4 regions of the Paenibacillus sp. FSL H8-0548 genome follow, and region 2 is predicted to be linked to each of the others. Evidence: riboswitches for the same ligand, from Rfam matches in the RefSeq annotation. Region 2 holds a riboswitch; each other region holds the start of a gene.
The links. Region 2 has a riboswitch for cyclic di-AMP ahead of MHI37_RS08000 (hypothetical protein). Riboswitches for the same ligand answer to the same signal wherever they lie in the genome.
Positions count from the first base shown of each region.

Region 1: it holds a riboswitch for cyclic di-AMP, as region 2 does, so the genes downstream of both, MHI37_RS22315 (TrkH family potassium uptake protein) here and MHI37_RS08000 (hypothetical protein) in region 2, are expected to answer to the same signal.
Region 3: it holds a riboswitch for cyclic di-AMP, as region 2 does, so the genes downstream of both, MHI37_RS00140 (3D domain-containing protein) here and MHI37_RS08000 (hypothetical protein) in region 2, are expected to answer to the same signal.
Region 4: it holds a riboswitch for cyclic di-AMP, as region 2 does, so the genes downstream of both, MHI37_RS00670 (C40 family peptidase) here and MHI37_RS08000 (hypothetical protein) in region 2, are expected to answer to the same signal.

Region 1 covers NZ_CP152049.1:5,136,631-5,144,251, forward strand. The annotation lists gene sdhA (succinate dehydrogenase flavoprotein subunit) at 1-43, opposite strand, end outside; gene MHI37_RS22300 (succinate dehydrogenase cytochrome b558 subunit) at 68-739, opposite strand; gene MHI37_RS22305 (LysR family transcriptional regulator) at 1,043-1,951, shown strand; gene MHI37_RS22310 (TrkA family potassium uptake protein) at 2,012-2,680, opposite strand; gene MHI37_RS22315 (TrkH family potassium uptake protein) at 2,693-4,033, opposite strand; cyclic di-AMP (ydaO/yuaA leader) riboswitch at 4,121-4,287, opposite strand; gene MHI37_RS22320 (CPBP family intramembrane glutamic endopeptidase) at 4,533-6,164, shown strand; gene uvrC (excinuclease ABC subunit UvrC) at 6,130-7,621, opposite strand, start outside.
Region 2 covers NZ_CP152049.1:1,893,182-1,900,802, forward strand. The annotation lists gene MHI37_RS07980 (alpha/beta fold hydrolase) at 1-401, shown strand, start outside; gene kduI (5-dehydro-4-deoxy-D-glucuronate isomerase) at 576-1,406, shown strand; gene MHI37_RS07990 (DeoR/GlpR family DNA-binding transcription regulator) at 1,433-2,227, shown strand; gene kduD (2-dehydro-3-deoxy-D-gluconate 5-dehydrogenase KduD) at 2,232-2,987, shown strand; gene MHI37_RS08000 (hypothetical protein) at 3,071-3,496, opposite strand; cyclic di-AMP (ydaO/yuaA leader) riboswitch at 3,502-3,663, opposite strand; gene MHI37_RS08005 (carbohydrate-binding protein) at 3,909-6,941, shown strand; gene MHI37_RS08010 (sensor histidine kinase) at 7,039-7,621, opposite strand, start outside.
Region 3 covers NZ_CP152049.1:23,369-30,989, forward strand. The annotation lists gene MHI37_RS00110 (DNA replication initiation control protein YabA) at 1-17, shown strand, start outside; gene MHI37_RS00115 (tRNA1(Val) (adenine(37)-N6)-methyltransferase) at 131-847, shown strand; gene rsmI (16S rRNA (cytidine(1402)-2'-O)-methyltransferase) at 883-1,725, shown strand; gene MHI37_RS00125 (AbrB/MazE/SpoVT family DNA-binding domain-containing protein) at 1,855-2,109, opposite strand; gene MHI37_RS00130 (HD domain-containing protein) at 2,381-3,682, shown strand; gene MHI37_RS00135 (TatD family hydrolase) at 3,700-4,473, shown strand; cyclic di-AMP (ydaO/yuaA leader) riboswitch at 4,658-4,838, shown strand; gene MHI37_RS00140 (3D domain-containing protein) at 5,087-6,235, shown strand; gene rnmV (ribonuclease M5) at 6,360-6,908, shown strand; gene rsmA (16S rRNA (adenine(1518)-N(6)/adenine(1519)-N(6))-dimethyltransferase RsmA) at 6,913-7,621, shown strand, end outside.
Region 4 covers NZ_CP152049.1:135,125-142,745, forward strand. The annotation lists gene MHI37_RS00660 (MFS transporter) at 1-1, shown strand, start outside; gene MHI37_RS00665 (deoxyribodipyrimidine photo-lyase) at 323-1,666, opposite strand; gene MHI37_RS00670 (C40 family peptidase) at 1,810-2,286, opposite strand; cyclic di-AMP (ydaO/yuaA leader) riboswitch at 2,290-2,443, opposite strand; gene MHI37_RS00675 (hypothetical protein) at 2,864-3,451, opposite strand; gene MHI37_RS00680 (hypothetical protein) at 3,585-4,397, opposite strand; gene MHI37_RS00685 (M1 family metallopeptidase) at 4,422-6,437, opposite strand; gene MHI37_RS00690 (YwhD family protein) at 6,543-7,067, shown strand; gene MHI37_RS00695 (sigma-70 family RNA polymerase sigma factor) at 7,283-7,621, shown strand, end outside.

The DNA.
Region 1 (7,621 bases), 3.2 Mb from region 2:
CGGCAAGGCCGCCGCCAATGATGATAATTTTATTTTTAGCCATAACGCTTCGCTCCTTATCTACAACCTAGCCGATATTTGTAAGTGTCAGTATCGCACTTGCAGCTTCCTTGAATTCATCGCCTCTAAACGCAACAAGCGAAAGAATGAACAGCGCAGAAACGATAACAAAAATGCCCATGCAAATGTAAGAAGAAACACGCTGCGCCTTAGGACCGATGGTAATGCCCCAGCTGATCAAAAATGCCCAAAGTCCATTGCTAAAATGGAATACAGCTGCAAGCACACCCACAACATACAACACAAAATAAACGGGGCTGCTAGCAATTAAATTCATCGTAGACCCTAGCTCTTCATGAGTGATGTTGCCAAGATATACTTGAAAACGTGTTTGGTATACGTGCCAAAATACGAAAATGAAGGTTAATACCCCCGTTACACGCTGTGCGGTGAACGCCCAGTTCCTTCCGTATTTAAAGCGTCCCGTATTTGTGTTTGATTGGTACGCTACGTACAAGCCGTAAATACCATGAAACAACAACGGGAGATAAATGCCGAAAATCTCGAGCAGCGGGATCATAGGCAAGCTGTTGATAAAATGTACACCGTTGCTAAAGCCTTCGGGTCCGCGTTCAAACGCCTGGTAGTTGGTCAATCCATGTACGACGATGAAACCGCCGAGGGGAATGATTCCTAGAAGCGAGTGAAGCTTACGCGAGAAATACGAATTTCCTTTCATGTCATTCCTTCTCCTTTCAAAACTGTGAGTGCTAGCATGCTTTTCTTTAAAATATAAGAATGTATTGGAATCCCTGTATACATTGCTTATATTTCAGCGCAAAACAAACGCTATACCGCCAAAGGCATAAAATAGCTGTTTACGCTAGGCAAATCATTCTACATTGTACCCCTAGCAAAGACCTCCGTCAACAAAAGTCGACACATATTAGCCACACTTCCCATCCTACTCCTTTTAAGCTTATAATGGAATTGCTTATTTTTTATAATTTCTTATAACAAAACAACATAAGGAGCTCCTTTAATGAATGAAGAAATGCATATCTTTACCGTTATTGTTGAGCAATCCAGCATGAATAAAGCGTCAGCGCTCCTTAATCTGTCGCAGCCAGCGATCTCTAGGAAAATCGCAAAGCTTGAACAGGAAATCGGTTCTCCTTTATTTCGACGAATTGGCAAACGGCTTGAGCTGACTCGGATAGGTCAGCTGACCTATGAGTACGCGCTTGAGCTGCGCCAGCTGCATCGTAAATATTTACAGACCGTCTCCGATTTTAACTGGGCAGGACATACGACACTGACGATCGGCGCAAGCTTGACGACGCTGCAAACGACATTGCCGGATTTAATCCAAACTTTGACGGCGACACATCCTGAAATCGATATTAAAGCGATCACAGGCAAAACGCATGAAATCGTATCGCTTGTTAGGGATCATAAAGCGGATATTGGAATCGTCGCCTCCAGCATTGAAGATTCAACACTGCGCTGCATCCCCTTGTTTGAGGATCATTTGTCGCTCGTGCTGCCGCGAAATCAGCTCATAACCGACAAAGGAACACTTGGCATTCAATATTTGACCGGTATGCCAATGATTCTGTTCTCCAAGGGAACTTGGTACAGGCTGCTCACCGACGAGCTGTTCGATAAGTATCACCTTCAGCCCGACGTCCGCATGGAAATTGATTCGTTTGAAGCTATACTGCGGCTGCTTCATACGTGCAGAGCGGCCACCCTTCTTCCACGCTCCTATATGCGCAAGCAGCTGCTCGATGACAACGATCTTACCGTCATACCGATTCGCGAGCTCGAGGATACAAAGCGTACCACCTCGCTCATTCATGCGGATTCAGCAGCGCTAAGCCCGTCGGTTCGTCTCTGGATCAGCGAGCTGCCCATGCGTTTTAACAACAAAAAGGACAGAAGCTTCTAAATAAAAGCTGCTGTCCTCAGCATTTCCAATATATCGCATATAAAACCACATCATAAAGCCTTAACGAATAACCGCTGCCTCAAAGTTCTCGATTTGCTCATTCGTGCCAATGATGACCATAACATCACGTTCAGAAAGTACATCCGTCGCTGTTGGCGCAATAATGATGCCATCGGGTTTATTAATAGCGACGATGCTGCATCCGAATCTTGCTCGCGGATTAATATCATGCAGCGACTTCCCATTCAAGCAAGCGGGAACTGCCAGCTCGGCAATTGTATATTCCTTGGATAGCTCAATATAATCCAGCAGGTTTGGAGAAACGAGCTGGTGCGCAACTCGAATTCCCATATCTCTCTCCGGATAAACGACCCGGTCGACACCTATTTTCTCCAGCACACGCCCATGCAGTTCGCTTATTGCCTTCGCTACAACTTGTTTTACGCCTAAATCCTTCAGCAATATCGTTGTCAAAATGCTGGCTTGAATGTCATCTCCGATGGCTACAACTCCGCAATCGAAGTTCCGAACACCAAGCGAGCGCAGTGATTCCTCATCTGTGCAATCCGCTGATACCGCATAAGTGAGTGCGCCGCTCATTTCCTGGACGGCCTCCTCATCCTTATCGATGCCCAGCACCTCGTTGCCAAGCTGGATAAGCTCTCTGCCCAAGCTTGAGCCAAATCTTCCAAGCCCAATGATTACAAATTGCTTCTTTTTTGTCGCCACTTACTGTATCTCCTAACCAATTGTAATTTTACCTTCTGGATACCGGTACAATTCTTTTTCTGTACGAGGCCCTAGCGCGTAAGCTAACGTCAGTGGGCCTAGTCGTCCGGCAAACATCGTAAATGCAATCACTATTTTTCCAACTGCGCTTAACTCGGGCGTAACACCTATCGATAAGCCTACCGTGCCGAATGCCGAGGTAGCTTCGAACAACAAAAACAAGAATGGCTGCTTCTCCGTCATGGACAGGACCATCGTTGCGATAATGACAAGTCCTAGTGAAATCAACGTAATCGTCAGCGCTTTAAAAATTCTATCCTTGCCGAGCCTATGCCGGAAAAACACGATGTCCTCGCGTCCGCGAATCATGGCAAGCACTGCACCGACCAAGGTCGTAAAGGTAGTCGTCTTAATCCCGCCGCCTGTGGAGCCTGGAGAGGCGCCAATAAACATCAATATAATGGTGAAGAACATCGTCGCCTGCCGCAGCGCCGTATAATCAAGCGTATTGGCACCCGCGGTCCTCGGCGTTACCGATTGGAAGAAGGAGGACAAGATTTTCCCACCAAAATCCATGGAACCAAGCGTCTTCGTATTGGAAAACTCGAATATAAAAATAACGATCGTGCCCACAGCAATTAACGTGCCCGTCATCGACAATACAACCTTGCTGTGCAATGAAAGCTTCCGTTTTTTGTTATATTCCATTAGATCCGATAGAACGATAAATCCTAAGCCGCCAGTAATAATAAGCAGCACAGCTGTTAAATTGACCATTGGGTCGGAAGCATACTCCGTTAAGCTGCGATACTCGCCAAAAATATCAAACCCGGCATTATTAAATAAGGATACCGCATGAAATGCGCCAAAATACAAGGCTCGACCAAGCGGCATATCAAAAGCAAATCGAATAGCAAAAAGCACAGCACCTGCAAGCTCAATCGTTAAGGAATAAACGATTACCCGCTGAATCAGACGCACGATGCCTTCCATACTCGTCTGATTCATCGCTTCCTGAAGCAAAAGCCGCTCACGCAGTGAAATCCTTTTGCGCAGCGCAAGTGCTACCAAGGTGGCCATCGTCATGAAGCCTAGACCGCCAAGCTGAAATAAACACATTAAGATGACTTGACCAGGAACGGAAAAATAGGTTCCCGTATCGACGACAACCAGCCCTGTCACACAAGTGGCCGACGTCGCTGTAAACAGCGCATCGAGAAAAGGCAGCCGCTGCCCCTCTACCGATGCAAATGGCATGGATAATAACAGAGCACCCAGTAATATAATAAGAGCAAACCCACTGACAAGTATCCGTGGGGGCGACCACTTTAGAACATTCCAGTTTACCTTCATTAAGCAGCCTCATCTTCGTTATGGTAAGGTAAGAAATCGCTTTTTAAGCATAAAAAAAAGCACTGAAACTCAAGTGCTCTGTGCGATGAGTCCTGTTCCAGATGCCTACGAGGTTAGCTGTCGGATTCGGGCCTGGACAGGCAGCCCTATTTTGCAGCAGGATAAATCCCGCTTTAAAAATTCACCCCATGCTGTCAATGCTGACAGCTTTATGGTTCCCCCGTTTTCCTTAGGAAATTCGGCGTAGCTATGCGATTAGTATGATGTTAACGATTATAATCCCAAAGCGGTCTTAATTTAAAGGAGGGCTTTATGACATTAAGCACGATTTTAGCTCAAAAACAGGCATGGGAAGCATACAGCCCGCCTTAAGCTTGGTGGACATCGTTATTTCGCGTGTTATTGAAGGAAATGATGCTTTTGCATTGGATAATTCAGGGATTTATATGTTAATGTTATAGGATATGCTTTTCATTATATCGATAGTTGAGGTGAACCAATGATTGATTCAATTAAGCCTAGCGAATGGAAACGTTTTCTATGGGCTGCTGTAGCTTGCTTTATTATTTATGCCGGAGTTGAGATTTATCCAATGATCTCTTCAATGATTTCCGGTGAATTGAACATGAAGGTCATTGAAAAATCCACAGCCGAGAACAGAGCCGCTGCCTTTGCTGAGAAGGAAACCGGAATAAAGGTGAAGTCAGCCAAAGCGGTACACCAAACCGATAAAATCTTTTATGGCTATTTATCCAAAAACAAGCTGCTTGAAACGTACAGCGACAAATTTGACCAAAGCTTTCCAACGGATACCTATCAGGTCGATTTGAAATTTACAAATGGCAACTACGGGCATGTATATGTTCATATGCAAAGCGAAAAAATTGTCGCATGGAATCTGAAAGTCTCTGGAGAGGAGCTAACTGAAGCCGATAAAACCAAAGATATCATCGCTTTTCTGACCGCACAAAGCTTCAGTGGTATCGATTTTAATAATAGTCAGATTAATTCAGCAGGGGAATGGCAGGGTAAGGCATCCGAGAAATACAGCATCGAAGAGGCTAAACTCGCTCTTACTGTCGATGCTATAAGCTTGAATGGTAGAACTGTGATTACTAAATATAAGCCTGCCTTCGTTGCTCCTGATGACTATATCAGCTATGTGAAAAATCAGGATAAAATAGCGGGTTACCTAACCGGCTTCGGCTACTTTTTAATGAGCTTCGTGCTATTTGTTCTCGCCATTATTTATGCCGTATTATACCGAAGATTTACATCGTTCAAATACGGAGTTATTTTGACCATCGTCTATTTTATTACATATCTAATCATGAATTTAAATGTGCTGGACGGCATTCGAGCCTCGCTCGGGGAAAATGAAATCGCTGGCCAAGCGACGATGATTACTGCAATCTTCACCGTTCTGCTAACCATACCGATGGCTGCATCCATCTACTTCTCGATCGTCGCGGGCGATGCTCTCTGGAAGGCGCAGGGCCGCTCGTTGTGGCCGCGTTTTGGACAAAAGGGCTACGGCGACTATGTTTGGCGCAGCGTCGGATTAGCTTATTTGTTCGCGATCATTCTATTCGCGGTGCAGGCCGTTATCTTTATCGGTTTAAAGCTATCGATCGGTACCTGGGATACAACAGACGTTACGCAGTCTCCGTACAATATCGGTATTTTGTGGCTCATGCCAGTGCTCGCTTGGGCTGCCGCTATTTCTGAAGAGGCTGTATTCCGCTTCTTCGGTATCGGATTATTCCGCAAATGGTTCAAAAACACGTTCGCTGCAGCGCTGCTGCCAACCTTGTTTTGGGCGCTTGGGCATGTGACCTATCCGTTCTATCCATCTTCGACAAGGTTGATCGAGCTGATCATTATCGGACTGGCGTTCAGCTTTATTTTTGTCAGATACGGCTTCATTACAGCGATGTTCACACATGCTATCTTTAACAGCATAGCCGTGGGCCTATCCTTGCTCACCATTGGCCAGGCACCAAATATCATCTCAGCCATCTTTTTCTCGGTGCTGCCTGTCATCATAGCTTTTGTACTGAAATATTTCAGCCACAAAAAAGAGAAGAAACCGCCAGTTACGACGGCTCCTCCTCATTTAGAGCAGCTATAATTTGCGAAGCTAATTTATCCCCAATAGATAGAGGCCGAAAGTCTTCGACTGAGGCCTCTTTTATTTTTTTGATCGAGCCAAAATGCTTGAGCAGCAGCTTCCGGCGCTTCTCTCCAATGCCCGGAATCGAGTCGAGCTTCGATTCGACCATCGACTTGCCGCGCTGCTCGCGGTGGAACGTAATGGCAAAGCGATGCACCTCATCTTGAATGCGCTGCAGCAAATAAAACTCTTGGCTGTCCCGGGGCAGGGGCACGATCTCAGCCGGATCTCCAGTCATGAGCTGTGCCGTTTTGTGCTTGGCATCCTTCACCAAGCCGCATACCGGAATAGATAAGCCAAGCTCATTCTCAAGCACATCAAGCGCAGCCGATATTTGTCCCTTCCCGCCATCGACCACGATCAGATCAGGAGGTGCAAGCTCCTCCTTCACCACACGCTCGTAGCGGCGCCGTATGACCTCGCGCATCGTTTCGTAATCATCTGGTCCTTGAACCGTCTTCACCTTGTATTTGCGGTATTCCCTGCGGTCTGGCTTGCCATCGATGAACACGACCATTGCCGACACGGGATTCGTCCCTTGAATGTTCGAGTTATCGAACGCTTCGATCCGATGCACCGCATCAAGCCCCAACCAGCCTGCGAGCGATTCTGACGCCTTGACGCTGCGCTCCTCATCCCGCTCAATGAGACGGAATTTCTCATCTAGCATCACCTTCGCATTGTTCGTCGCCATCGTTACTACCTCGCTCTTGCGACCGCGCTGCGGCATAAGCACCTTCACCTTCAGCCAGCTGTGCAGCGAGGCAATCACATCATCAGCATGCGACGATGCTGCTTCATCCTCTTCTGACTTTGCTGCTCCTTCAGCTTCATCGTGCTCCAGCTCCTCAGGCAGCGGCAGCAAGATTTGCTTTGGCAGCGCTGGATTATCACTATAGTATTGGGTCACAAACGTAATGAAGTCATCGTAAGCCTCGCCATAATACGGAAAAGTAGACCCATGCCGCTCAATAAGCTTGCCTTGCCGCATGTACAAAATTTGCACGCACATCCAGCCCTTATCCACGGCAAAGCCAAACACATCACGATCAAGCGCATCCGACATCGTAATCTTCTGCTTCTCCATTACCGCATCGATAGCGATTAACTGATCACGGAATTCCTTGGCTCGTTCAAATTCAAGATTTTCCGCAGCCTCCTCCATTTTCCGCTGAAGCTCAATTTTCACTACATCCTGTCCGCCATTAAGAAAACGTGATATTTCTTGGATCATCCGATCATATTCCGTCTGCTCTACGTCGAACTCACAAGGCGCGATACATTGTCCAAGATGGTAATACAAGCACACCTTCTCAGGAAGCGTCTTGCACTTGCGCAGCGGATAAAGCCTATCGAGCAGCTTCTTCGTCTGCTGAGCCGCGTAGGCGTTCGGGTAGGGACCGAAATACTTTCCT
Region 2 (7,621 bases):
AAGTCTGGTTGGAAACCGAATATAAGCGTGCGCAAATGATAGCGAATTTATCTGCAGAAGAAGCGAAGTCATCAACTGTATTCGGAATTCCAGCAACCTACTTCAAGGAGATGGACGCTCATAGCACCCGTGATTATGCAGTCAAGCTGACTAAGCCGCTCTTGGTTCTGCAAGGCGATAATGACTTCCAGGTTTATTCGGATAAAGATTTTCTTGAATGGAAGAAGCTGTTCCAAGGGAAAGAAAATGTTTCATTCAAGCTCTATCCTGATTTAAATCATTTCTTCGTCAAATATGATGGAGTTGGCAAGGGTACTTTGGATGAATATAACTATCCTGGCCATGTGGCCCAAGAAGTTATCAACGACGTGGCCTCCTGGATATTGAAAAATAAACAATAATAAAAAGCCTGTCGCTTTTTTCCTCTATGGGGATTAAGAGACGGGCTTTCTATTATTTGTAGGCACATCCTACAGGGGGGAGGAACATATAAATAAAACCATCTACTAATGTTCGTAAATGTGTGTTACACTAATAAACGAACGAAAACAAACAAAACAGGAGGTTTTATCCCAATGGAAGTACGCCATACTACAAACCCTACCGATGTAAAGCAATATGATACTGAACGACTACGCAGTGAGTTTTTGATCGAGAGCCTGTTCGAGCAGGATCAAATCAAAATGACATATACGCATTATGACCGCATGATCGTTGGCGGAGCAGTACCTGTAAACGAAGCTCTTGTTCTTGAGGATTCTGCAACACTGAAAACAGAATATTTCTTGGAGCGCCGTGAGATTGGTTTCTTGAACATTGGCGGACCAGCTTCTATTTCTGTGGATGGCGAGGTTTATGAGCTAAGCAAGCTTGAAGTGCTTTATGTTGGTAAAGGAAAACGCCAAGTCTTGCTTTCAAGCGTTGATAAAGAGAACCCTGCAAAGCTGTATTTCTGTTCCGCGCTTGCACATAAAGAAATCGCTACACGCAAAATGACGGTAGAGGAAGCGAATCCGTCCCATCTTGGCTCACAAGAAACTTCAAATGAGCGTGTACTTTACAAATATATTCATGCAGACGGCATTCAAAGCTGCCAGTTGATGCTTGGCGTAACTAGCTTGAAAACAGGAAGCGTTTGGAATACGATGCCTTCTCACGTACATGATCGCCGTATGGAAGCATACCTATACTTTGATATGAATGCAGATACACGCGTATTTCATATGATGGGCGAGCCTTCGCAAACAAGGCATCTGGTTGTAGCCAATGAGCAAGCGATCATTTCGCCGCCTTGGTCTATTCACTCCGGAGTTGGTACGAGCAACTACACGTTCTGCTGGTCAATGGCAGGCGAGAACTATACATTTACAGACATGGACGCAGTACCTGCAAGCGAGCTAAAATAGAAGTATTCGCTACAGGGGGGTGTACCATGCTTGCTGCTGAACGGCATCGCAAAATTATAGAGAAACTGGAGCAGCTTGGCGCGGTCAAAGTATCCGAGCTTAGTGAGCAGTTTGGCGTTACAGAAAAGACGGTTCGTGAGGATCTAGAGAGGCTCGAAGAGAAGGGTCTGCTCAAGCGGACGCATGGCGGAGCTGTAGTAGAGCAGGGGAGCGAGAATAGCCTGTATCCGCTGCAGTTCCCAAACAGTAAGCATGGGCAAGAGAAGTCGGCCATTGCTGCGCTTGCGCTTTCCTGCATCGAGCCTAACGATATTATTGCGCTTGATGCAGGCAGCACGACGCTTGAGATGGCGAAGAAACTGCCTAATATGCCGGTAACGGTGCTGACGAATGATTTGCTCATTATTCGTGAGCTTACGATGAAGGACCAGGTGAGGCTTGTTATACCAGGCGGTTATCGTCATAATAATTTGCTTATCGGTGCTGAATCACAGGAGTGGATAAATCGGCTGAACGTTCATAAGCTGTTCCTATCTACGACAGGTATTCACCTTGAATACGGGCTTACGATATTTACAGAAGAATTGGCTAAGCTCAAGAAGCTGTATATGGACAACGCGAAGGTTGTTTATTGTTTAGCTGATCACCATAAATTCGATAAAGGCGCTTTAATTACTTTTGCTGAACTGAGCGAGATTGACTACATCATTACAGATGATGGAATTTCGCAAGAGGTAGCAGAGAAATATGAGGCGCTTCCTATACGGATGATGAAAGCGGCGCTCTCAGATAGCGGGAAGCGAACGAAAGGGAGGACTTGATCCGATGGGTTTGTTTGATTTGACGGGAAAAACTGCTATCGTAACAGGCGCCGGACGCGGTCTTGGCGAAGCAATCGCTCTAGGACTTGCGCAAGCGGGTGCCGATGTAGCACTTGTTACGAACAGCACGCCTGCTGATAAGGTAGCGAATGCAGTACGAGAGCTAGGACGCAAAGCTATTACGATTCAAGCGGATGTATCGGATCGCACGAAGCTGGCGGGTATTGTTGAACGTACAGTGGATGAGCTGGGACGAATCGATATTTTGGTCAACAATGCGGGTATTATTCGTCGTACGCCTGCCGCAGAGCATAGCTATGAGGACTGGCAAGCCGTGCTTGACGTGAATTTGAATTCTGTTTTTCTTCTTTCACAGCTTGCAGGCAAGCATATGATTGAGCAGGGCTCAGGAAAAATTATTAATATCGCATCGATGCTGACTTTCCAAGGGGGCATTAATGTTCCGGGCTACACGTCCAGCAAGCATGCGGTAGCAGGGCTTACCAAAGCGCTTGCTAGTGAATGGGCGGCCAAAGGCTTACAGGTAAATGCGATCGCGCCAGGCTATATGAGTACGGACAATACGGAGGCGCTTCGTGAGGACCCTGTACGCAGTGCTCAAATCCTGCAGCGTATCCCAGCAGGACGTTGGGGCAATTCTGAGGATTTGATCGGACCAGCAGTATTTTTAGCATCTGCAGCCTCTGATTATATGAACGGCCACATTTTGGCTGTTGACGGCGGTTGGCTGGTTAGATAGGTTTGGTTATAACGACAACAAAAATAAGACAGCCCAGAGCGCGTTAATTGTTCTGGACTGTCTTATTTTTTTGTTAAACGCAATTAATCTAAAGAGACATAAGAGACAGAGCGTTGACGCAAAACAGATTCTTCAAGATTTGTTTTGTACGTAGACGAATCGGCGGAATTTGCAAGGATATGCTGAGCGGCTGTTGCGAATAATTCGATAATGCGCCCGTCCTGATCCGTTTTGTCGTATTGAAAATGGTCAAGAGGTGCAAGAGGGACACTGCCGATAAAGCTTTGAAGGAGATCGCTCCATCTGTCCAAGTCAATCGTATCCTCGGTGTCGCTGGCGAATAGCTCGCTCCAGCCTATACCCTGATTGCTTGTTAAACGGAGACATACGCGATGGCCTGTGGCATCGACAGCGAGAGCCGGGATGACGAACAGCTCAATACGAGAGACGGATAAAAAAGGGGTCTGTTCTGTGAAAATTTGGAGATGATTTGAACAGTTTGTTAACATAAATAAATCTCTCCTTTGTTCGCTTACGAGGTTAGCTGTCGGATTCGGGCAAGAGAGAATGCCCTACCAGGGTTACAAATCCCTGGATTCACCCCTTGCGAAACGATGAATATCGCTCGCGTTGGTTCCCCCGTTTTTTCATTCGAAAAATTAAGCGTGAATAGTGTACTCCTAATTATACTCTTCATTTCTGTATCTGTAAATATTACGGACTGTAAAAAACTGACGTCTATAATAAACCAGAAACTGTCGGTTGTAAACATCGCCTATCCGTAAATTTCCACCACATGGATTTTTGAAAGTTAGCGGGTTTGGAGTACGAATCGTAACATTCTTGGATAGCTTGACATTAGATTCCCCCTTAAACTTAAAAAGAAAGCGCTTTATATTAAACGAGTAAGAGGAGGAAATAATGTTGAGTAGTTTTAAATTCAAGAAAGGCTTGTCTATTATTTTTGCATTGTTTGTGTTATTTCAAACGGCAATGGGTGCTACAGCGACAATAGCCGAGGCCCAGACGACAGGAGCCGCCGTAAGCAGTCAATCCTTTGAGGCGGAGGCAGCCGTTAATCAACTTAGTGGCAAAGCAGCTGTGAAGGACTGTGAGCCTGCGGTTGGTTGTTCAGGCAATCAGCTGGTAGGCAGTCTATGGGGCGGCTCTGCTTTGCAATTCAACGCTGTGAATGTGGATACTAAAGGGATCTATACGATGACGGTGCATTACATATCGGGCGATCCCAGATCACTAGCCGTCAGTGTGAACGGCGGCGGAGCCGATCATTATGATTTTCCGAAAACGGCAGATTGGAGCACGCGAGGGACTTACGAGATCCAGCTGGAGCTTCGGCAGGGAGAGAACGTCATTCGTTTCGATGATGAAGGGGGATACGCGCCGGATATTGACAAGATCGAGCTGAAATTGCTGAATGCTGGTCCGGGCACAGATCCGAATGAACCGCCTGCTGGAAGCGGACAAGTGTATGAAGCGGAAGGACAAGGCAATAAGCTGACCGGCAATTCTGCCGTACGCTCCTGCAAAGCGGAGACGGATTGCTCCGATGGAAAAAAGGTAGGCGACATTTGGGGCGGATCATCGCTGCTTTTCCAAAAGGTTGCTGCTCCAGCAGAGGGGGTCTATACCTTAAAGGTTAGCTACATTTCCGGCGATCCTCGGTCATTTGCCATTAGCGTGAACAATAGTGAGAAAGAGACCTATTCCCCGCCTGCGACTGCGAACTGGGATACGGTTGGCATGTTCAGTATAGAGGTACAGCTGCAAGCGGGCAGCAATACCATTTTATTTGATGATAATGGCGGTTGGTCGCCGGATATTGATAAAATTGAAATCATCAGCTCACAGGCACCGGGCGAGAATCCGGGTGATGTGGATGGGATCGGCAATATTGGCAAACAAATCGATTCCAGCAAATTTGGCTCGATTAAAGTGGAGCAGCATAAGTCAGGCGTCACTTTAACAAACGGCGTCTACAAAATCATTTATAACACGGAGTCAGGACTTTCAGCGTTCGAATGGAACAACAAGACGATCGCCAAAGGGTTGTACAGCAGCATCCAATTGGACAAGCAGCTCGACAGCAAAAACTACGCTGAGCATTTGTTCTCCATGAAAAAAATTGAGAAAATAAATGACGGTCATGGCAAAGGCATTCGGGTTACGATTGAGAATCGAGAGTCCGGCCTGCCGACGATGAAGCAAATTTATCAAATCTATGAGCGTTTGCCTTATTTTCTAATTAGTCAACAAGTAACGGGTAAAGACACACTCAGCACGAATGATATGGCACCTCTTGTACTTAATGCCAAGGGTGGAATCGATATTGGAAGCCACTCGGATAATAGAGTGCTGGTCGCTCCGTTCGATAATGACGCGTGGTCCAGATACCAAGCTCGGACGATAAATACGAGCCTGAACAATAATAATTATGTGAGCTCAGAATTGACTGCTATTTATGATAATACAGGCCGCAATGGACTGATCATTGGATCGGTCACGCATGATAAATGGAAAACAGGAATCTATTGGAGCGGTTCTGAGGATCGTTTAAACAAGCTCAAGGTATACGGCGGTTTCACTTCCCCTACCTCGACGCATGATACGATTCCACATGGAAAGGTAACGGGAACGACGCTTACTTCACCGCAAATTCTCGTTGGCTACTATGCCGACTACCGCGTAGGCCTTGAGAGCTTCGGCCAAGCGAACGCTGCGGTTGCTCCGCCGCTGTCATTCAAGCATGGCGTACCGAAGGGTGTACCCGTGGGCTGGAATAGCTGGGGCGCATACGAAAGTGATTTAAGCTACGATAAAGTAGTCGCTGTGTCTGATTTCTTCAAGAAAAACTTGCAGAAAAATTCCTTCTCGAACAAAGGCAATGTTTATATTAATTTGGATTCCTATTGGGATAACCTGTCCGAGGAGCAGCTTAAGCAAGTAGTCAAGGTTATTAACAAAAACGGGCAAAAAGCCGGCATTTATTATGGCCCATTTGTATATTGGGGCGATAACATGAGTCAGGTTGTAGAGGGCACAGATGGGAAATATACGTATGGCGATATTATTTTGCGGGATCAAAGCGGAAGCCCGCTGCCGAAAGTAGACGGCGCTTACGCGATCGATCCGACTCATCCTGGCTCTAAGCAGCGGATCGAATATTATTTCAAACGCTTTCTCGATTACGGATATGAGTATATTAAGATTGACTTCCTAAGCCATGGCTCCTTCGAGGGCAAGCATTTTGACCCCAATGTTCAAACGGGCATTCAGGCGTACAATCAAGGTATGGCTCATATCAATAAGGTGCTTGGCGGGAAAATGTTTATCAGCGCCTCCATTGCTCCTTTATTTCCGAGTCAATACGCCCATGCAAGACGAATCTCATGTGATATTGACGGCTCACTGAGCCGCACGGAATATCAACTGAATAATCTTACCTATGGCTGGTGGCAGAACGGAACGATCTATCCGTATACAGATCCAGATTATATGACGCTGGCAAAGGGCGGCTCATTCGATGCTGCGCAGACTCGGGTCAATTCAGCGGCTATTTCCGGAACTGTATTTCTAAGCTCAGACGATGTTAGTGATCCGGCAGCACAAGACTTAATGAAGAAGCTGCTGACTAACAAGCAAGTTAATGAGGTAGCACTTAAAGGTCAGGCGTTCAAGCCTGTCGAGGGCAACACAGGTACAGGAGCTGCGGATATGTTCATCATGCAGGAAGGGAAAAATTACTATCTTGCTGTATTTAACTATACGAATGACCCTGTGTCGAAGACGGTAGATTTTGCGCGTGCAGGCATTCCTTCGTCCTCTAAAGTAAAAGTTACGGACCTATGGACGAATGTATCCAGTCAGGCAGCAGGACAACTAAAGGTGGACTTGAAAGGTGCGCAATCGAAGCTTTACAAAATCACCGTAAAATAAACCAGCAGCAAGGATTATGGCTAAGCAGCTATGGCTGTGAAACATAAAAATCCCTCAAGCAATATTGCTTGAGGGATTTTTATTGTCTAGCTTGTTATTAACGACCAGGGATTCGTATCGTTACTGTCGTGCCTATTCCTAGCCTGCTGTAAAGAGAGACGCCGTATGATTCGCCATATAAAAGCTTAATTCGATTGTCCACGTTACGAATGCCATAACCAGACAAAGTGTCGCCGCTAATCGGCAGGTCTTCACCGTTATGACCAGGCATATGCATGCCCATGCCGTCGTCAATGACTTTGAGAATGATATCAAGGTCGTCGCGATAAGCTTTTATCATAATGTTGATACCGAGCTTGTCGTCCCAAATGGCGTGGTTCATCGCGTTTTCTACAAATGGCTGCAGCGTTAGCTTCACGATTGGGCAGGGGAGCACGGACTCGTCGATTTGATAATGGACACGAATAAGTTCACCGAATCTCACTTGTTGAATAGCAACGTAGTAGCGGGTAAGCTGAATTTCTTCATGGATCGAAAGTTTGCTTTTCCCCTTATTGAGTGATATCCGGTAAAACTTTGCAAGATCAGTAACCATCTTGTTCATCCGTTGATCTGAATTTCGAATGGCAAGCGACGATATGGATGCCAGAGTATTGTACAAAAAATGTGGATTAATTTGT
Region 3 (7,621 bases), 1.9 Mb from region 2:
CCTTTCTAAATAAATAGTGGAATCCGTCTCGACATGCCGTCCTTGCCGCAAAGGGCGGTATTTTTATTCGTAGATAAGTATGAATGGAACGAAATCATGATGAACAAAGGAAAAAGGAGCGGCTTAAATCGTGTCGGAACAAATAATTTTAGCAGAAAATGAACGCCTTGATGACTTAATGACAGTATCAGGCTTGAAGATTATACAAAGTCGGGAGGTATTCAGCTTTTCGCTTGATGCAGTACTGCTCTCACGCTTTGCTAGCGTGCCGAAGTATGGTCGTATTGTCGACTTATGTTCTGGCAACGGCGTTATTCCAATGCTTCTCACTACACGAACGAAAGCACAAATTGATGCAGTTGAAATTCAACCTAGATTAGCGGATATGGCGAGAAGAAGCGTTGCGCTCAATCAATTGACGGAACAGATTAACGTTATTGAGCAGGATTTGAAGCTTTTTCCGAAAATTGCGGGTAATGGTGTTTATGATGCGGTAACAGTCAATCCTCCCTATATGCCGATAACGGCAGGAGAGCAGAACGAAAATGAGCATTATGCAATTGCTAGACATGAGATCCATTGCACGCTGGAGGATGTCGCTGAGGCGTGCTCACGGTTAGTCCGGCCTGGCGGGAAAGTAGCGATGGTTCATCGTCCTTCACGTTTGCTTGATATTGTGGAGACGATGCGTAAATGGAGGCTGGAGCCGAAACGGATTCAGTTTGTTCATCCTCATGCGAAGGCAGAGGCTAATATGGTATTAATAGAAGCCATTCGTGATGGGAAGCCTGATATTAAGCTGCTTCCACCGATTATGGTGTATGAGAATGGGGTGCAGATCGTTTGAATGTACAGAAAAGCTTCGCGGATACTGCAAGCGGAATGCCTGGAAGTCTGTATTTAGTTGCAACACCTATTGGAAACTTGGAGGACATGACCTTCCGTGCAATACGCACGTTAAAGGAAGTGGAGCTGATTGCGGCAGAGGATACGAGGCAAACGCGGAAGCTGCTTACCCACTTTGAAATCGGTACTCGCATCGTTAGCTATCATGAACATAACAAGCGTGCTAGTGGACCTGAGCTAATTAGGCTGCTGCTTGAGGGACAATCGATTGCATTAGTCAGTGATGCCGGGCTTCCGGCTATTTCTGATCCTGGTGCTGACCTCGTAAGAGAAGCTGTTGAGAATGATATCCCCGTTATTCCAATCCCTGGTGCGAATGCTGCCTTGTCGGCACTCATTATGTCTGGCTTGCCAACGGAGCGCTTTTTATTCGCCGGGTTTCCTCCCCGTGAACGAAAATCGTTATTAAAGTGGTTGAAGGACATGCAGGCGCAAAAAGGAACCCTTCTATTTTATGAGTCACCTCATCGTATAACCAAAACACTTGAAGTACTTCAGGAAAGCTTGGGCGACCGTTCAATCGCTTGTGTGAGAGAGCTGACGAAACGTCACGAGGAGGCCGTTCGCGGGCGTGTTTCAGAATGTATAGAATGGTTTGCAGAGCATCCACCACTCGGAGAGTTCTGTATCGTAGTGGAAGGGTCTGAGGGGATTGGGGCAAGTGAACAGCCAATAGCAGCTGAGTGGTGGTCAGAGCTTAGTCTTGATGCTCATGTCGCTCATTATGAGGAGCAATATGACCGGAAGGAAGCTATTAAGCTGGTTGCCGTAGATCGCGGGCTGCCGAAGCGGGATGTATATAATGAGGTAAATAGATAATAAGGGTATGTATAGATAAAAAAGACAAAAAAAAGACCTTCCTGGCCGGGTTTAAGCGCAGGAAGGTTTCAAGGAGTATTAAAAAGGTTAGAATTAATGAGTTCATAAATATATTATAACTGATTTTTTTTATTTTGTCACAGGTGTTGGCATTTCTGATAAACAAACATGACAAACAATTTTACCTTTGAAATAGGATACGTTCTCTGCATTGCCACAGAAGATACATGCAGGCTCGTATTTTTTCAACATAATGCGCTCGCCATCAACGTAGATTTCAAGTGCATCCTTTTCGCCTATACCAAGTGTACGGCGCAATTCAATTGGAATAACAACCCGTCCTAGTTCATCAACTTTACGAACAATCCCAGTAGATTTCATCATAATCTATTATTGCCCCTCTCAAAATGTGTTTCGTCATCGTTCGACATAGTTTTTACTTTTATGAATATAATAATACCAACGTTTACCATAATAGTCAACTAATAAATCACTCTAAAAGAGCTGGTAGGTTAAGTGTTTGACTAGATACAAGGGTCATATTACTCTGTAATAGAATACAACAGCTTCGACATTTTGGAAACTAAATTACGACACTATTCGACATAAGTTTCATTGTTTGTGTCGAAAATATGAACAAAGGAGTAGAGAGACGATGAAGGAACAGCTGACCGAGGAGAAGGTTTTCAAAGATCCTGTCCATAATTATATCTATGTACAAGACCAGACGATTTGGGATTTGATTAACACAAAAGAGTTTCAGCGTTTACGTAGAATACGTCAGTTAGGAACGTCCTATTTGACTTTTCACGGTGCAGAGCACAGCCGATTTTCACACTCGCTTGGCGTATATGAAATTACGCGTAAAATAATATCCCAATTTGAACGAAATGACTATCCCGATTGGCCTGTGGAAGAGAGACTGGTCTCACTTTGCGCAGCACTTCTGCATGATGTCGGCCACGGTCCATTCTCCCACTCCTTAGAAGAGGTTTTCGACACGGATCATGAGGAATGGACTTGTAAAATCATTCTTGAGAATACGGAAATTAATCGGGTGCTGAGAGCTGTTTCAGAGCAGTTCCCTGCGCAGGTAGCAGCAGTTATTCAAAAGACGTATCCAAAGCCGATTGTGGTTAGTCTCATATCCAGTCAAATGGATGCTGATCGAATGGATTATTTGCTGCGAGATGCTTATTTCACCGGTGTGAATTATGGAACGTTTGATCTGGAACGGATTTTACGGGTATTGCGTCCCTATAAGGGGCAAATTGTCGTCAAAGAGAGCGGTATGCATGCCGTTGAGCATTATTTAATGTCGCGCTATCAAATGTATTGGCAAATTTATTTCCATCCCGTTACCAGAAGCTCTGAAATTATATTACGCCAAATATTTCGTAGAGCGCAGGAGCTTTGTGTGGGTGGCTATGCTTTTAACTGGAAGATGCCAACAGCATTTGTAGCTTTGCTTCATAATACACTGACAGTAGAAGATTATTTGAAACTGGATGAAGCTCTTGTTCAGACGGTTTTTATGCAATGGGCAGAGGAGAAGGATCTGTTGTTAAGTGATCTATGCGATCGTTTTCTCAACCGCCGATTATATAAGTACATAACGATAAATAACCCTGATGAAGCGCAGTTGAATGAGATCAGCGATTGTCTTTCTTCTATAGGAATGTATCCGGATTATCATATGGAGATTGATTTTCCGTTCGACCTTCCGTATGACGTATACCGACCGGATAAAAAAGAGGGAGAAAAGAAAGAAAAAGCGCCGATTTTGTTGTTAGACGCAGAGGATAAGGTAAGTGAAATATCTGCTAAATCCGACATCGTTCGCTCGATTACGGGACTTCACCAAGGAGAGTATCATTTGTATTATCCGGAGGAGCCGCTCAAAAAAAATATTGACCTGCTGTCAGAAGCGATGAAAAAGCTTTTTAAACTTAACTAAAGGAGCCTTACACCAATATGACATTACTTTTTGATACACATACACACTTAGATTCATATCAGTTCGATGAAGATCGGGATGAGGTCATACAGCGTGCTAAGGATGCGGGCATTCATATGCTCGTTAATATTGGTTTTAACCGTGAGACGATCCCTACAACCATGGCGCTTGCAGAAAAGTATGATTTTATCTATGCGGCAGTTGGTTGGCATCCGGTAGACAGCATTGATATGCAGCCAGAGGACTTAGATTGGATTGAACGGCTTTGCGTACATGAAAAAGTGGTAGCAATTGGGGAAATTGGACTTGACTACCACTGGGATACGTCACCAAAGGATGTTCAGCAGCGCGTTTTTCGGGAACAAATTCGTCTTGCTCGCAAGGTAGGCAAGCCTATTGTCATTCATAATCGTGATGCTCATGAGGATATTATTCGAATTCTCCGAGAAGAAAATGCAGCAGAGGTTGGAGGGGTCATGCATTGCTTCTCAGGCAGTCCGGAAACGGCTAAGCAATGTTTGGATATGAACTTCTATATTTCGTTCGGTGGACCCGTCACATTCAAAAATGCAAGGGTTCCCAAGGAGGTATTAAAACAGGTTCCGCTCGACCGAATTTTAATCGAAACAGACGCTCCGTATTTGTCCCCTCATCCGTTCAGAGGGAAGCGAAATGAGTCTGCTTATGTGTCCCTTGTTGCAGAGACGGCAGCAGAATTATTAGGCAAAACGGTAGAAGAAATAGGTGCAATTACGACCGAAAACGGGAAGAGATGTTTTCGAATTGTATGAAAACGTGAGGGATAAAGAGAATTACAGACCTTTATTGCGTAAAAACTGATTTTTATAGCGATTATCGCTTAATTATTCCGACTTTATCCTCCTTTTTCGCTTAAATCGTCTTTTATCGTATCTTTACAATTGCCCTCGTATGAGGGTATGATTCATCTCAGAGCTTTAAAATTTTGTATTGGATTTCCAGTTTGCGCTTAATCTCCATTCGGAGAGCGGGGGAACCAAGTACGGTTTTTTGTACCGTATTATGAATTCTTCAGGGGTGAATTTTGAAGCCTTTGCCATGAGCATTGTGTAACGAACAGGGTGACTCTCTTGCCCGAACCCGACAGCTAACCTCGTAAGCGTTATAGAGAGTGATCAACCTCGTGCATCCATTTTTCTGTATCCCAGTGTGAGCAACTACCGGGAAGCCACGAAACAGATCCTCTGTCGACGGCTTCTTTTTATTTTCGAATAATCAGGAATTTGTCGACATAGGGTTAAAAGATGGGGGTGGGAGGATCGATAGCAGTACTGGATTGCGTGCTTGCACGCCAATATACTATAGTCGCGTCAGTTGTATCATGCGTAACACTTGGCGGCGGGGCTATGAAGGAGGACCGATGAAGTGGGAATAATCCAGGTTAAGGACACCCATGGGAAACGATCATCCAGCATGTCTTTCGCATTGCGATGGAAGCGTGAAAACTTGCGTTTGATTCTTTTGAGTGCTATTATCTCAATCGCTATGACTTTCATGTTTTTGGTGTTGTTGTACGGAACGGCTGTCAAAAGCGTCTCCGTAGTAGTGAACGGACAAGAAACCATTGTAGAAACGAAGCAATGGGTCCTGCAACGCCTACTGGATGAACAAGCTATCGCAATTGGACCACATGATGAGGTGTCCATACCGCTTAATGCGGCAATAAAGGACGGAGATCGTATTGAGGTCACTCATGCGATACCGGTAATTGTGAAAGCTGATGGCAAGACCTCTACTGTGTACACGACAGAGAGAACAGTGCAGGCAGCGATCGAGGAATTAAATATTCCAGTTCGTGAACAAGATAAAGTAGTGCCTCCGCTTGAAACGGCAGTTGATACGGAATTAACGGTAACTGTTGTACGTGTAGATACGAAGGTTTCTGAAACCGAGCGTACCATGCCATTCTCTATCGTGAAGAAGCAGGATCCTACGCTGGAAGCGGGTAAGGAAAAACTCGTGCAAACAGGTAAGGAAGGGCTTGTTGTAGAACATATCGAGAAGCAGTATGAGGACGGAATTCTCATTTCGAAGACAATGGTCAACAAGGTCGTTGAGGCGGCTGCGGTGGATCAGGTTATTGCGATCGGAACGAAGAAGGCTGAGCCTAAAGTAACTGTGCTCTCGAATAAAAGTCCAAGCGTTGCCACACTGACAAAGAGTGGTGTAACGTTTAACGCAAAGACTACACTTAAGAATGTCACTTTGACTGCTTATTCGGCAGGTGTTGCTTCGACAGGCAAGGATGAAGATCATCCGGAATATGGAGTAACAGCATCAGGCACAAAAGTAAAAGAGGGACGGACGATAGCGGTCGATCCTAAGGTTATTCCGATAGGCTGGTGGGTCTATATTGAAGGAATCGGTTTCCGTCGCGCAGAGGATACGGGAAGTGCGATTAAGGGCAACAAAATCGATGTATACTTTGATAGCAACGCAACAGCAAATAAGTTTGGCCGGAAGAAGGGCTATACGGTCTACGTGTTAGGGCCTAATAAACCTACAGCGAGCTGATGAATGGGTTACCATCATCTTATCGTATTTATCAATTAAATATGCCATCATAAGGAGAGGCCACGCCTCTTCTTTTTGCATGTTTGCGGGCATATTTAAAATAAGGCTGAAGGGAATGGTCTTGATGATCAGAGAGATCATTGTCGTTGAAGGAAAAGATGATACCGTTGCAATAAAGCGAGCGGTTGATGCAGATACCATCGAGACAAACGGTTCTGCTATAGGCAATGATGTGCTTAAACGTATTGCACTTGCGAACGAGCGTCGCGGTATCATTATTTTTACAGATCCAGATCACGCAGGGGAACGTATCCGCAAAATAGTGGCTCGTCATGCGCCGGGGTGCAAGCATGCCTTTTTGCCGCAGGAGAAGGCTATGTACAAAGGGGATATCGGCATTGAGAATGCGAGTCCAGAGGCCATTCGAGCGGCACTATCGGAGCTACGCACAGAGTCAGTGGACGAGGCAGGAGAAATTAGCTGGGAGGATCTGATGGATGCAGGCTTAATTGTACATCCTGATGCGTCTAATCGGCGCCTCGTTATGGGCAAGCTTCTTGGTATAGGCTATGCGAACGGCAAGCAGTTCTATAAGCGTTGTACAAGCTTCCGTATTAGTAAGGCTGAATTTACAGAGGCATATCGGCAAATGGAAAAGGAACTGGAGGGATAGCCTGATGAGCGAGCAAGAGCAATTGGAGCAGCAGGGCAAGGAAAAGGTGAAACGAGTCTCGATTGAGGTGGCTACGCCAAAACGGACCAAAGAGATCATTGCGAAATACGGCTTCTCCTTCAAAAAAAGCTTAGGTCAAAACTTTCTAATCGATCAAAATATTTTAAATAATATCGTTGCGGCTGCCGAGCTGGACGAAACAAAGGGTGCCCTAGAGATTGGACCTGGCATCGGCGCGCTCACACAGCGGCTAGCAGCATCTGCGGGCAAGGTAACGGCTGTGGAAATCGATAATCGGCTAATTCCTATTTTAAAAGAGGTACTGGCTGATGAAGAGCATACGACGGTTATTCATGGCGATGTGCTGAAGCTTGATCTGAAGGCGTTGTTCAAGGAGCAATTTTCCGATGTATCAGGTGTCAGTGTCGTTGCCAACCTTCCTTATTATGTTACCACCCCGATTCTGATGAAGCTGCTTGAAGAGCGTCTGCCGCTTGAGCATATTGTTGTCATGATTCAGAAGGAAGTAGCTGAGCGGATGGCGGCAAAGCCAGGAGGCAAGGAATATGGAAGCTTAAGCGTTGCTGTGCAATACTATTGTGTGCCTAAGCTCGTTTGTATGGTGCCGCATACGGTGTTTATACCGCAGCCTAATGTCGATTCGGCTGTTATTAAGCTATCCCTGCGCGATAAGCCGGCTGTCGATGTGCCCG
Region 4 (7,621 bases), 1.8 Mb from region 2:
AACTAAACATTTGCGTTTTGGTCGCTGCGCGAGAAGTTCATTCTTACGATCGCTGTTGCAGCCAGATTCTTTGATTTCCTAAAACATTTAAAGGTAAGAATAAGGCCGCAAAGGCGAACACTTCGTTTCTCCATAACAATCTTCTCGCTTCGCTATAACTTCATTTTGTTAAATTCAACTTATATAGGTTCTTATTTTTTCATATTTATGTGAAAAACCTCCACAACTGCTGTTTCAAAGCTGCTGTGGAGGTTTTATTATTATTATAGATCTAAAATCAAGGCTTCTAACCAAATGACTGCGTTACATTCATTGAAGTTAATTACTTGAGTATCGTTTTGTATACCTCAATGGCTCTAGAGCGAGATGCTTTTAAATCTACGATAGCGCCGCTTTGTGGCTGATGTATCTCTTTATCAGACAGATGAGCCAAATGAGGCAGCCAGCGCCGGATGTAGCTGCCGCTGGGATCATGCGTTTGCGACTGAAGTGCTGGATTCATAATTCGGAAATAAGGCGCAGCATCGTAGCCGAGCGAAGAGCACCATAGCCAGCCTCCGCGGTTAAGTGTATTGTCATAATCGCTGAGATGATGACGGAAATGCTGCTCCCCGAGCGTAAAGGGGCAGAGCAGGTTTTTGGTTAAGAACATCGCTACAACCATTCGCAAGCGATTTGGCAGTTCTCCTGTACGGCTTAACTGGGTCATTGCGGCATCGATAATCGGAATACCTGTTGCAGCGGAAGTCCATGCTTCAAAATGCTTATCTGACAAGGCAGACAGATCTGTTTGCTGCTCGTACCTGAAATAATCATCATTATACATGGCTTGATACAAATAGAAATCTCTCCATGCAAGCTGGCGATGCCATGCTTCAGCTCCGGGCAAGCCCTGTGTTTGCTCATAAGCGTGACGCGACGAGATCGCGCCTGTATTCAAGAAGCGAGCGAGCCCGCTCGTAAGCTCCTCTGCAAAGGAATCACGGCTATCTGCATAGGAAGCAAGACGTTCACGCATGAAGCGATCGAGCCTCAGCAGCGATTTGGGCAATCCCTCAACGTTCGTACCGCCCAGTGCAGAGGATATGGAATTAGGCAGCTCAAACTGCTGTGCAATAGTGCTGTTCAATTCTTTTACAGTTGAAAGCTGCTGTATCGTTGTTTCGCCCATCGGACTATAGCATTGCAGCATAAAGCTGCTCCACATCCGGTAGAAGGGGGTAAACACCTTGTAGGTCTCTTGTCGACGCGCGAATGCTGGGAAAGCCTCGAGATCAGCAAGTGCTGCATCTGCAAGGGGCATCCAGCGACGCCCTAGACTACGAGTAACCTGCTGCAACTGCTCGTCCCGCTTACGGGCATAAGGCGTGTAGTCTGCATGGACCACAACCTCGTCAATGGGGTGGGCTTGCAGAAGCGCCTCTGTTATTAAGGCAGGGTCCCCATAGAGCACATGAAGCTCCCTGTCCTCGTTAAAATAGCTGTGCAGCAAAGATGCGGCCTGTGCCATGAAATTTCTGCCGCTATGGCTGGTTAGCCTGCCTCCGCCGATTAAAATGGGATCTATGATGAGCAAATGAATGCCGGGCGTATCCTTTTTCTTTAAATAGTCAAATGCCCGCAAATCTGCAGTACGCAAATCTTTGCGATGAATGAATAAGTACATCAAGCAGTGCTCCTTTCAGATATCGCGAAAAGCTTGGGATGAAACAGCAAAGCCGCATGTCATTTGTCGTTTCAGGACAAAAAACTGCGGCTTTGCTGAATGAGCCTACCTATAAAGTCCTTACTGCGAAGGGCCAGGTTACTCTATTTTTCGTTAGCAAATGCTTCGAAAGACTCATCATTCATGACACGACGAGCAGTCACAAAACGAGTTTCATAATAGGAAGAGTTCAGTTTGTCTGTTACAACACCTCTGCTCGAGGATGAATGAGCAAACTTACCGTCTCCAATGTAAATGCCAACGTGGGATACACTGCTATTGTTGCCACCAACGGTGTCAAAAAACACAAGATCTCCCGGAATTAGATCAGTCTTATCGACCTTCGTGCCTGCTTTGGATTGCGCAACGGAAGTACGTGGAAGCTCGATGCCCATTTTAGTGAACACATAGCTTGTAAATCCAGAGCAATCAAAGCCTTTCGACGATGTTCCACCGCTCTTGTACGGGGTACCAATCACACCATCGATAAATCCGTTCAGTTTTGAATCTGCGAACGCGCTTCCCGCTTGAAAAGCAAGAAGGAGTACGAGACCCATTAGTAATGCGGTAACCTTTTTCAATTGTGAAGCTCCTTCCAAGGCCGACGAGGTTAGCTGTGGGGTTCGGTTGAAGGCTCCCTATGATTCCTCAGACGCTGCAAAATGGATCAGACATCGGAATCAATTCACCCAAAGTGGTTCCCCCGTTTCCCCATAGGGAATTAGGCTGTTTTTTTACTGCTGTTGAGAATTATTCGATTATTTTCAATCATCTCCTGCTTTTACTGGCAAATTCTAATAATTCTCATGTAAACTTTTGGCTTATTCATTCATTAATCCGTGTTTACTGTAATAAAACCGTTGTTAGTAGTACTTTCTAACCAAATGAATGAACTCAATTTCATTTATTATGTGGATATCGTGTAAAATATACCGATTTGTCCCTTTGGGAGCATATCGCTGGACCAAGTCTAGCGGCCTATAAACGGCGGTGTTGTAACCTTTTTTGCAAAAGATTAAAAATATCTCATATGTATAAATACCTATTTCGCTAGCCGCAAGCGAAGTGCAAATAGAACAAGGAAGCTGTTCATAAGAACGGCTTCCTTGTTCAACGCAGAGTAGCTATTTTAAAATATAGGAAGTATAAGTTTCTTCATTATTTCGCAGTAATGACTTTTTCTGAGATGATCTGCGGATCCCCGTTTTTTTGCTCCATCCAGAACTGCAGCCTGTATTTGCCTGCATATTTAAAATCATAGGTGATGACCTTTGAGCTGAACCAAAACGTATCCTTCTCAACGAATTCTTTAAAGTCATTATCCTTTTGATTGCGGCTGTCAATGACAGTTTCTTTATCGTTCGGATCGACAATCATCACCTTGAAGCTATCTATCTCAAGATTTAAGTTATCGATTTGTGCCTGCACTAGAAACTTCTGAGTCGTGCCCTTATCGACTTGACCAAACATTGTACGCTTCTCGTTCATCAGAAACATATGAACATTAGGCTTCTGAATAATAAGCCTCTTCTCACTGCTTTTCCACTGGATAAAAGCCTGCAGAGGCTCACTAAGAGAGCGAATATTGATATAGATCTTATCATCCACCAGCAATCCATCGTCTGCCTGCAGCTTATTATTATTATAAAGGATGGTTACCTTCTGAAATAGTTTGTCCGCGGCAACTAATGAGCCGCCTGATAGGAGCAACGCCATCGATATTATAATGAGTTTTTTACGCATCATTTCTATATCCCCCAATTATCATTTTCTGTCAACTATTTATACATAAATTCCAACAATTAGTTGCGGTAAATAAGAAATAAAAAAGCCCCTCGCGACCACATCATTGTGGAGGAGGGGCCGTGCATGAAGTTATTCATTTCGATTGCAGGTATTCATACTGCGCTGCTATCGTCCATACTTTCATTAATGTACGAACGAGATGATAGCCTTGATGCAGAATGAGTGCGAACAATCCGGTCCAAAGCATGGATACGCTGGTGACGACAATGCCAGCAGCTGCGCCCAATCCCCACATAATAAGCGACAGTGCTGCATAGGAGAGAAAGTTACGCAGAGCGAGCCATAAGGAGCGGAAGACGCCCTCGCCAGAGGCTGCGCCAAGCTGCATCGATAGAAACAGCAGGTGCAGCACCGTCCCCCATATGAGCCATAGTGCTGCTCCGGGCAGTACCGTTTGCATAAGCTCCGGCACGGAGCTGCTCTGAAGCAGAGACTCGAGCGCGCGCGGCAGCAGCCACCAGGCTGGGGCCAGCGAGAGAATAGATTCTACCCAGTAAAGAAGAACAACGGGCTTCCATGCTTTGCGAATCCCTTCCAGAAAGCGCGTTCCTCCGTCAGATCTCGTCTGTTTTAGCGAGTAGAATAGACCTGCGTTAAATAGAGGAGTGAGCACCATTCGAATGAGCAGCAGGCTGCCGAGCGTCCAAACGTAGGGAGAGATGAGATCGGTCTTCAGCAGTTGAAACTGGGCTTCGGTAACGAAAAGCTGTGCTGCAACGTCAGAAGGGTAAGCGCTTGGATAACGACGCAGCAGCGGCGAAACGATCGAATCGATGAATCGATAGAGGAAGAAGCCCCAAAGCAGCTGATATAGAAACAATATAATTACAAGGTAAAAATGTTTAACTGTGAGTCGCCAGCCTTGCTTCAAATGTATCTTCATCATTTATCGCTCCTTGAACGCAATTACTTACCAGCTAAGCGATCCGAGCAGCCCTTCAACCAGCTTGACTACGCCAAGGCTCCATCTAGTACGCTTTTCTTCAGGCAGCTTAGCCTGCATATAGTTGTTAATGAGCTTATTGTCGAGTACGTTGCTGTAATTCGGATCGACGACAGCCCATTGAAGCGGGGCAGTATGCAGCTCCTTATATTGAATATGGGACTCTTCGCCGCTCCAAAGCTTCGTCATTTTTGTACCATCGGTAAATTGCAGCACGATTTTGATTTCGCCATTGCTGCCGCCGTTCTTCTTGACGAGAACAACCGATTCGTAAAGCTGATCCCCTTCCTGCGTAACGGGACGAACATGTATAGATTCGATGGAGAAGTCGGCCATTTGGTCGTCGTATACATATTGGCTGAAATAATCATGCCATTTGGTCTTGGTTACCTGCTCGACAACACGCTGGAAATCTGCGCTGGAGGGATGCTTGAACTTATATTTTTGGAAATAGGTACGTAATATCTTCTGCATTGTTCGTGATCCGACCTGATTCTCAATACCGATAAGCACCAGCTTGGCTCGCATATAAACGTTCTCGGCATATTGTGTATGGCTGCCATATGCCCAAGATGGCTGCTTGAGCGGAGCGGGATCGGTCATATAGCTGGCTTCTATGCGTAGATTAGACTCGAGACCGTAAGTAGTCTCCATTACTTTATCCTCAGCATAGGACGTAAAGCCTTCATCGAGCCATGCCTCCTCGAATTCATTGCTGGCAACCATGCCATACCAGTATTGATGGCCGATTTCATGGACGACGGTACGCTCCAGATTGTAGCCGGGATTTTCTTTCTCGGCAGCGAATGCAGTAATCAGTGTGGGATATTCCATGCCGCCGGCTCCGTTCGCTCCTTTCGGGGGTACGACGATAGACAGCGTGCTGTAAGGATACTCGCCATACCATTTGGCATAGCTCGACAACGCTGATTTAGCTGCATGCATGTAACGATCCTTAAGGGCGGCATGCGCAGGGTCTAGATACAGCTTAATACGAACGCCGGGTATGCCCGTATCGGAGTAAGCGGTCTCCTCATAAACAAAGTCAGGTGAAGCAGACCAAGCGAAGTCGTGCACATCATCGGCATAAAATTGATAAATCTTCATTTGATCTTTCATTTCAATGGCCTTCGTCTGGAATCCGGTAGCTGCGACTGTGTAGGCTTCGGGTACTTTTATTCGCACGCTGTATATGCCAAAGTCGCTGTAAAACTCGGAGTTTCCATGATACTGATGGACATTCCAGCCTTCAGCTGTCCGGCCTCGCGTGCCTGCAGTTTCGTATACAGCGATTTTGGGAAACCATTGTCCCGCCATGACAAAATTGCCTGAATACCCCATGCGAGCGAACACTTCCGGCAGCTTTACCTCGTAAGCCATATGAAGGGTAACCGATTTGCCTGGAGCAACAGGCTCTGGCAAGCGGATTTTGGCTAAGCTGAAATCGTCGGTATTCCCATCATCAGGCTGCACGAATTGGAGGCGCGGCAGGAGGCTCTCTCCTTCTAGTGTTTCTAACGTCAGCAGCTTCATATAGCCTTGGCTGTTCGTAGTTGCTTTGTCTTGGCGGAGCTTGCCGCCGGACTCTTTCATAAACGTTGTTTTGTCTGACTGAAAGGCGTTGGGATACAGGTGGAAATAAAGCTCGGCCACAGCTTTTTTGCCAGGGTTCGTCCAGGTTACGGTCTGATCGCCATTTAATATTTTTGCATCGTCAAGTAAATGAACACTGATATGATACTCAACGACACGTTTGCTAAGCTCTTGAGGTGTAGGCGTCAGAACCGTATTTGGCTCCTGCACGCTGGGCGGCTTGGCCGAGTTTTGGGCAGGCGCAGGGGTTTGCTTGGCACTCGCGGCAGGGGCGAAGGCATAAGTATATTGGGATTGCCAAGCAGTCCCGAAGCCGTACTGCACAGATAAGCCGAGCATGACGACTGCGAGTAATACGAGTAAAATTTTTTTGGAATTGCGTGGAGTCATTGAACGTTTCCCTCCCGTTGACAAGCATCTACAGCATGTATATGTTTGCTTTTCAAAGATTATTAGCTAAAATGGAATTAATGTATGGGGAAGGTGTGAATTTGTATGACGGAAGAACAAGGACAACCAGCTCAGCCTGAGAAAAAAGAAAAGAAATCACTGACGCTCAACGTTGTGAGCAGCAAAAAACATAAAGGCTTTGGATCAGGTTCGATCGATTTGAGCGCTGTAGCCTGTGTCATTATTGATGAGGGAGTTGCTTATATCGACGTTGGCGCGATGCATGCCAAGAGCAAGGTGGAGCGCGGAATTAAGTTCACGCCAAATAAAGAGGACACGCCAAACGGCCGCCAGTGCTGGATCGTCTGGGTAGCGGTCGACCGTAATGAGGAAGGCTCTTATTATGCTGGGGTAACAGCGTGTGAAATGCTGATTGATTCGGAGGCAAAACGTGGATGGAAGATACTTCCTGATCATGTTAATAAGCTGGATCAATCGCTTAAACGCCGCTATGTGCTAGATGAGCTGGGTGATGTTGAACGTACGGCACTTAACAAGCTGCTTGTTGAGCACAACCCGGAGTGGTGGGATCGTTCGCCGGAAGAGCTAAAGCATGCTTTAACGGTTTAGCGATAGGTAAGTGCATGATGATTTGAGCGTCATCACTAATAAAAGATGAGAACCTCATCGTTCGTATTAATATTACGAATGATGAGGTTTTCCGCTTTTTTTTTGAGCTGTCAGCCTCTATGAAAACTTTTTTTATTTTTAGTGCAGGGTAAGAGGGATGGGATGGCGTCTATTGTGTTGGGAAGGAGGGGAGCGACATTCAAGACGAGGATTGGATCAGAGCGGTACAGAAGGGCGGGCCCGAGCATTATGGTCCTTTCGTAAAGGCGTATGGTCCGTATATATATAGAACAGTCTTCGCAGTGCTTCATTCGCCGCATGATGCGGAGGATATTACGCAGGAAGTGCTGCTGCAAATTTATCGCTCCCTTCCGGAATGCCGTCTGGATGGGTTGAAGACGTGGATTACCCGTATTGCTGTTAATCGGGCAATTGATTTCAGGCGAAGTAAAGCTAGAAGGCCTGAGGAGCTGCTCGACAGCGAAGTGATAGCGGAGAGGCTGCAAGAGGACACTGGAGGAATTTCATCAGCAGAGCTGTTGGCTATCGAGCAG